Gemmatimonas sp.: one gene and its partner. The protein of the gene in region 1 interacts with the protein of each later gene in a pairwise test. Links are inferred from orthologs where the notes say so. Each region holds a gene or a part of one and is shown on either strand. Other genes may lie near its edges.

Region 1 (3,298 bases):
CCGGTCGGCGAATGGTCCCGCACCGTCTCGCACGAACAGCATCTCGGCCGCGCTCTCGGCCACGTGCACTGCCATCGGCAGCGACTCGCGCCGCGACAGCGCGGCCGTGGCCGCGAAGAGATCACGTGATACGGTGTAGGGCGCGTGCGGCGACACCCCCACGCGCACGAGTGCCGTATCGAGAGCGCGCGCCTCACCCACGCGGGCCGCAAGCTGCGCGATCGCGCCGTCGCACTGCGCGGGATCGGGGCCGAATACTTCCAGGTAGCCCACGCCGCGCACGCCGTACTCGCGCATCGCGGTGAGTGGCGCGCCGGAATCGGTGGTGTCGGCCAAGCAGGTAATACCGTTGCGCAGCGCTTCCCGGATGCCGGCCCGCGACGCATCAAGCAGCACGCTCTCGCTCATGAGATCGCGGCGCACCGTGGTGAGCGTGCGCAGCCAATCGCGGAAGTCGAGCCCCTCGAGAAAGCCGCGCAGCAACGTGAGCTCGAGATGCGAATGCGCGTTCACGAGGCCCGGCATGAGCACTGCATTGCCCAAAGCGATCGTGCGGACCACGCTGCTGTCCAAGGCGACCGCGCTCGCGGCACCCACGAACGCGATGCGTCCCGCCTCGACGAGCACCGCACCGTGGCGGATCGGCGCCGATGAGATCGGCAACACCCAGTCCGCCGTGTACAGCGTCGGCGCACTCACGTTACACTCACTGCGGCGGAATTTTGAACGGGTTCGTGGAGTCCGCCTTGGCGCGCAGCTTGGCGACACTGTCCGTCGAGAGCAGCGTGCGCGGCGCCGGATCGGTGCACGTGCCCGTCGGCTCGGTGCCCTGCACGAAAAACTCCGTGGCAAGCGCCGTCATGCAGTTGCTGTTCGCGAGCTGTCCGGTGAGCGCATCGATTTCGCGCACCACGACGCCGTCGGGACGCGGCCAGTCCGGCGGTTGCGGCTTGCGACGATACACCTCGGTCATGAACGACGCCCACGCCGGCGACGCCAGCTCACCGCCCTGTGCATTCGACTTGATCTTCTGCGGTTTGTCGAAGCCCATCCAGACGCCGGCCACCAGGTCGGCGGTGTAGCCGATGAACCACACGTCGGCGCCGTCGTTGGTGGTGCCCGTCTTCCCACCGGCGGGCACACGGAAGCCAGAACTCCAGATGCGCGCACCGGTGCCGCGCACCACCACGTCCTTCATCATGCTCACCATCAGCCACGCTTCCTCAGGCGACAGCACCGCTTCCCGCTCCGTCGTGGGCTGCCACACCACTTTGCCGTCGGCGTTTTCGACCTTGAAAATCGCGTGCGGTGTCGTGCGCAGGCCAAGGTTGGCGAACACCGAGTACGCAGCGATCATCTGCACCGGATACACGTCGGCCGACCCGATGAAGATGGACGGATAGGGCGGAATGGGCGTCGTGATGCCGAAGCGCTTCGCCATGGAAATCACACTTCCGGCGCCGACCGCCATGCCGGTGCGGATCGCGGCCAGATTGCGCGACTGATACAACGCCTTCCGCATGGGCATATTGCCCATAAACTTCATATCGTAGTTCTGCGGCGTCCATGCTTCGCCGCTCATCTGGTCGAGCGAGATGGGCGAGTCGTCCACGATCTGCCCGGGGCTGAACCCCTCGTGCACGGCCGTCGCGTAGACAATCGGCTTGAAGGTCGAACCCGGCTGGCGGAGCGCCTGCACCGCGCGATTGAATTTCGAGTCGCCGAAGTCACGGCCACCAACCATGGCGCGCACGGCACCACTGCGCGGATCAACCGCGACGAACGCGCCCTGCAGATACGGGGAGTTGGCCGCGCCACGCTCACCGCCCTCGGCCGACCGTGCGAGATACGCTTCGTAGGTGAGATGCGAGTACTTACCGTGACGTCCGGCCTCGATGGCCTGCAGCTGGTTCTCCAAGGCGCGTTCGGCGGCGCCCTGCATGTCGACATCGAGCGATGTATAAACCTTGTACCCTTCGTCGTAGAGTCCCTTGCCGAAGTGTTCCTCGAGCTCCTGGCGCACCCACTCCACGAAGTACGGTGCTACGTCGCCCGACTCGGTGCGCTCGGCCAGCTGCAGCGGATAGGCCTTGGCGAGCGAGGCATCGGCGTCGTTGATCGCGCCTTCGCGGCGCATCAGCTCGAGCACCGTGTTGCGGCGCAGGATCGCACGATCAGCGAACCGGCGCGGGTTGTAGCGCTCGGGGCCCTTCAGCAATCCGGCCAGCACGGCAGCTTCGGCCACACTGACCTCGCGCACCGGCTTACCGAAGTAGCGCTGCGACGCGGTTTCCACGCCGTACGCGCCGTTGCCGAGGTATACCTGGTTCAGGTAGAGCTCGAGGATCTTGTCCTTCGTGTAGCGCTGCTCGATGGCACGGGCCACGCGCGCTTCCTTGATCTTGCGCAGCAGCGTCTTCTCGCGGGAAATGCGATCGGAAAAGACATTACGGGCCAGCTGCATCGTGATCGTAGAGAAGCCCTGCACATAGCTGCCGGCTTTCACGTTGCGGGCGAGCGCACCGAACACGCGGTAGTAGTCGATGCCCGAGTGCGAGTAGAACCGGCGGTCTTCGGTGATGACGACCGCATCGCGCACATGCTTGGGGATATCCTGCAGCCGTACGAGCGTGCGACGCTCGAGACCGAGTTCCGTGATGAACCGGCCGTCGGCGGCGTACACCTTGGAGGTCTGGCGGGGCACATACTTCTCGAGCGAGGCGATCGACGGACAGCGTCCGTCCCGGCAGATGACGCTCCAAGCGCCAAGCAGCCCGCCGGCACCGACCATGCCGCCGAAAATCCCAACCACGAGCAGCCACCCCAGCCACGGGCGCCGCGAAAGAACAGAGGAGAGAGCCATAGGTTGTCTGAAGGCTACCCGCTCACGCGGGGGCGCGCCAAGAGCCGGACCCGCGATAACTTGTGAGAATGTCCGAGCCATCAGCCCCGATTTCCGAACTCGCCTGGCGCGAGCTGCTGTTCCAGCACACCGAAGGCCTTCCGGCCGCCTTCGCGGCGGGTCAGGTCACCGGCTACTGCGGATTCGACCCCACCGCCTCCAGCCTGCACGTGGGCAACCTCGTGCCCGTCATGGGACTCGTCCATCTGCAAAGGGCCGGCCACCGACCCATCGCGCTGGTGGGCGGTGGCACGGGCATGATTGGCGACCCCAGCGGCCGGAGTAGCGAACGCATCTTGCAGACGCTGGAAACGATCGCCGAGAATGCCGAAGCGATCCGGATGCAATTGGCCAAGTTCCTCGATTTCGAGGGACCGAACGCCGCCAAGCTGGTGA
Region 2 (3,162 bases), on another replicon or contig:
GATAGCCGGAAGCCTGCGGATCGACGTTCGGATCGAGAAACACGAGCAGTCGCTTCTGCTGATATGGCTTGAGCTTGTCCCAGAGAATCGGCGCCACGCCACCCATGATCACGTTCATCAACACGATGACGACGCCTTCGAGGAGATATGGGCGATACCAAAGCACTAGCGCGACGAGAATCAGAAACCATGCGCCCCAGATGCCCGTGCTGAACGCAAGCACGAGGCTGATGCCCGGACTGGCCAACAGCAGCAGCAGCGGCCACGGCACGCCGGCCCAGAAGAGCATGGCGAAGCAGATCCCGATGAACACGATGCCGGTCCCGAGGTCGGGCTGCGCCATAACAAGCAGCCACGGCACGCCCACCACGAGCAGCGGTCGCCACAGATCCACGAGTGAACGGATCGATTCGCGCCGCGCGGCGAGCACGCGCGCGAGCATGAGCGTCGTCGCGAGCTTCGCCAATTCCGCCGGCTGACCGATGCGCACGCCACCGATACTGAGCCATCCCTTCACACTCGCCGCCGTGCCGGCGCCAGTGCCCACAAACAGCACGAGCAGCAGCAGCGTGCAACTCAAGGCGTACAGCGGCCAGGCGCTCCATTCGATCAACCGCACCGAGCCGCGCGAGATGACCCACGTGGCCATCAGCGCCGCGCCAAACCAGCCGAGCTGCCGCTTCCATGCATTCTCGATGATCGGCGTCGGGCTGTCGATCTGCCCCGCCGAGAAGACCATGGCGATGCCGAAGCCCGTGAGCAGCAACGCGATCACCAATAGCGGAACGTCGATACTCTGCCTGCGCAGAACGGAAATACCGGCCATGTGCGCGCTGCCTCAGTCGTTGACGATGGCGGTCATCGTCAACCGCGTCTTGAGATAGCGTTCCATCATCTTGGTGGCGGCGCGAGCGGCCGTGGACCCGTGAAGCCCCTCCTCGATGATGATGGCCAGCACGATCTTGGGATCGTTCGCCGGCGCGTATCCCACAAACCACGCATTGTCGAGCTGGCCGTTCACCTGTGCCGTTCCGGTCTTCCCGGCGATAGTCAAACCCTGAATCTGTGCGCCGGCAGCCGTGCCGCGGGAGACCACGTCGGCGAGCGCCAGTTGAATGCTCGCCAGTTGGGCCTTGTCGAGATTGAGAATTTGCTTGCGTTCCGGGTCGCGCATGACGACTTGGGGCGTGGGGGCCATCCCGTCAGTGGCCATCGCGGCATAGAAACGCGCCATACTGAGTGGCGTCTGCGCGTTGTCCGCCTGGCCGATCGCCAGACTCAACACGACCGAGCGATTCCAACCACGTGAGCCGTACCGCTTATCGAAGTACGCGGTCGATTCGGGCCAACGCGGTGTGCGCTCGTTGGGGAGGTCGACGCCGGTGCTATCACGAAACCCCAGCGACACGCCCCCCGCCAGCAATCGCGTGAGGCCGATCTTGAGCCCAAGCTGATAGAAGTAGACGTCGCACGACTTCGCGATCGCTTGCGCCAAGGTCACATCACCGTGCCCACGCTTGTCCCAGCACTTGAACACACGACCGTAATAGTAGCCGCCCGTGCACGGCGTCTGCATGCGGGTGTCCATGGTCACCAACCCCAGCTCCATACCAATGATCGCCGTGGCCAGTTTCCACGTCGACGCCGGCGCGTACGTTCCCGAGAGCGCGCGGTTCACGAGCGGCCGGTGCGGATCTACCCGAAGGCTTTCGTAGAAGCTGCTCGACACGCCACCGATGAACTTGTTGATGTCGTAGCTCGGCGCGCTGTACAGCGAGAGTACACCGCCTGTTTTGGGATCGAGAGCCACCACCGCGCCACGCAGCGAATCACCGAAGTATTCGTGCGCGAATCGTTGAAGATCGAGATCAATGTTCGTGCGCAATGCCGGCGGTGCTTCCGGCTGTTCCTCCGGCCGAACGCCGGCATCGCGCACCACACGATTGCGCGCATCGACTTCCACAAACCGGCGACCTTCTTTGCCACGCAACTGCGCCTCGTACTGCAACTCGAGGCCTGTCTTTCCAACCTGCTGTCCGGCCTTGTAGCTCTCGTATCTCGGTTTCGAGAGATCGTCTTCCGCGATCTCACCGGTGTAGCCGATCAGCGCCGCCATCGCGGCGCCGTCCGGATAGTACCGCTTGGGCGAGCTCTGAATGATGAGCCCCGGAAACTCGACACGACGTTCCTCGAGCACCGACACGACTTGAAACGACGCATCGTTGAAAATCACGGCCGGCCGCGTGCGGGCGCGACGGAATCGTCGCACCGCTAGTTCCTGCTGCGCGGAGTCGATCTGAATCACCTTCGAGAGCGTGGTGAGCGCCGACCGCAGCGAATCTTCCGTCGGACTCAGTATCGACACCGAGTATCCCGGCAGATTCTCCGCGATCACCTCACCGTGCCGATCGTAGATCGTACCGCGGGCGCCGGGCAATGGCACCTCGCGCAACCGGTTGTTCTCCGACTGCAACACGTACTCCGCGTTCTGCAGCACTTGCGCGCGGAAGAACGCGCCGCCGAGTGCCACGAACGAGGCGAACAGCAGCACACGCGCAAGTCGCGCGCGACGAAGGATCGCATTCGGATGGTAGCTCACAACATCACGTGGTGTGCGGTCGATACAGCGGACGAAACACCGTGAGCAACAACACCGCCAGGAGCGCGGTCAGCGCGGCCGACAGCGGCGACCACAACAACAACGTCACGACGAGCGATGCGCCGGACGCCCCGCCCGTAAGCAACGTCATCGCGATGTCGAACAGCCACTTGCCGGCGAAGACGAACAGTCCCGTGAGCGCCACGTGGTCGGCGAAGAACACCGCCTTGAGCCACGACGCGCCGAACGCCACGAGGGTCAGTACGAGCGCCGACGCGCCGAATGATCCCGGTGCCAGCGCGTCAACCGCGAGACCGGTCAGGAACCCCGTGAGCGCAGCCAACCCCGGGCGCATGCGCACGGCCGAGAACAGAATGGCGATAATGATGAAATCGACGTTCGCGCGACCGTTGAACAGCGGGCGCACGGCAAAATGCGCCGTCAGCAGAATCGCGAAACCCAGCCAGGCGCGAATCGCGCTGCCTATTCCCGGCGTCTGTTGCTGCGGGCGACTCATGCGCAGTTCCATGTCGCCAGCCCCATCACCGACCCGCCGGTGGAGG

What was found.
Region 2: the proteins of RMP10_RS13955 (region 1) and mrdA interact in binary tests that used the Escherichia coli proteins (3 or more experiments, as listed by UniProt). The link is inferred for Gemmatimonas sp. from one-to-one orthologs.

What each region holds. Positions count from the first base shown.
Region 1 is NZ_JANPLK010000051.1:96,050-99,347, forward strand. The notes cover bases 286-3,266. They hold RMP10_RS13955 (PBP1A family penicillin-binding protein), read right to left. Parts: upstream 2,864-3,266; coding sequence 707-2,863; downstream 286-706. Other genes in these bases: RMP10_RS13950 (amidohydrolase family protein), read right to left, coding at 286-699; tyrS (tyrosine--tRNA ligase), read left to right, coding at 2,932-3,266. Outside these bases: more of RMP10_RS13950, read right to left, coding at 1-285; more of tyrS, read left to right, coding at 3,267-3,298. UniProt on the Escherichia coli protein: Cell wall formation. Synthesis of cross-linked peptidoglycan from the lipid intermediates.
Region 2 is NZ_JANPLK010000017.1:8,403-11,564, reverse strand. The notes cover bases 220-3,064. They hold mrdA (penicillin-binding protein 2), read right to left. Parts: upstream 2,600-3,064; coding sequence 839-2,599; downstream 220-838. Other genes in these bases: mreD (rod shape-determining protein MreD), read right to left, coding at 2,604-3,064; rodA (rod shape-determining protein RodA), read right to left, coding at 220-826. Outside these bases: more of rodA, read right to left, coding at 1-219; more of mreD, read right to left, coding at 3,065-3,116; rod shape-determining protein MreC, read right to left, coding at 3,142-3,162. UniProt on the Escherichia coli protein: Catalyzes cross-linking of the peptidoglycan cell wall. Responsible for the determination of the rod shape of the cell. Is probably required for lateral peptidoglycan synthesis and maintenance of the correct diameter during lateral and centripetal growth.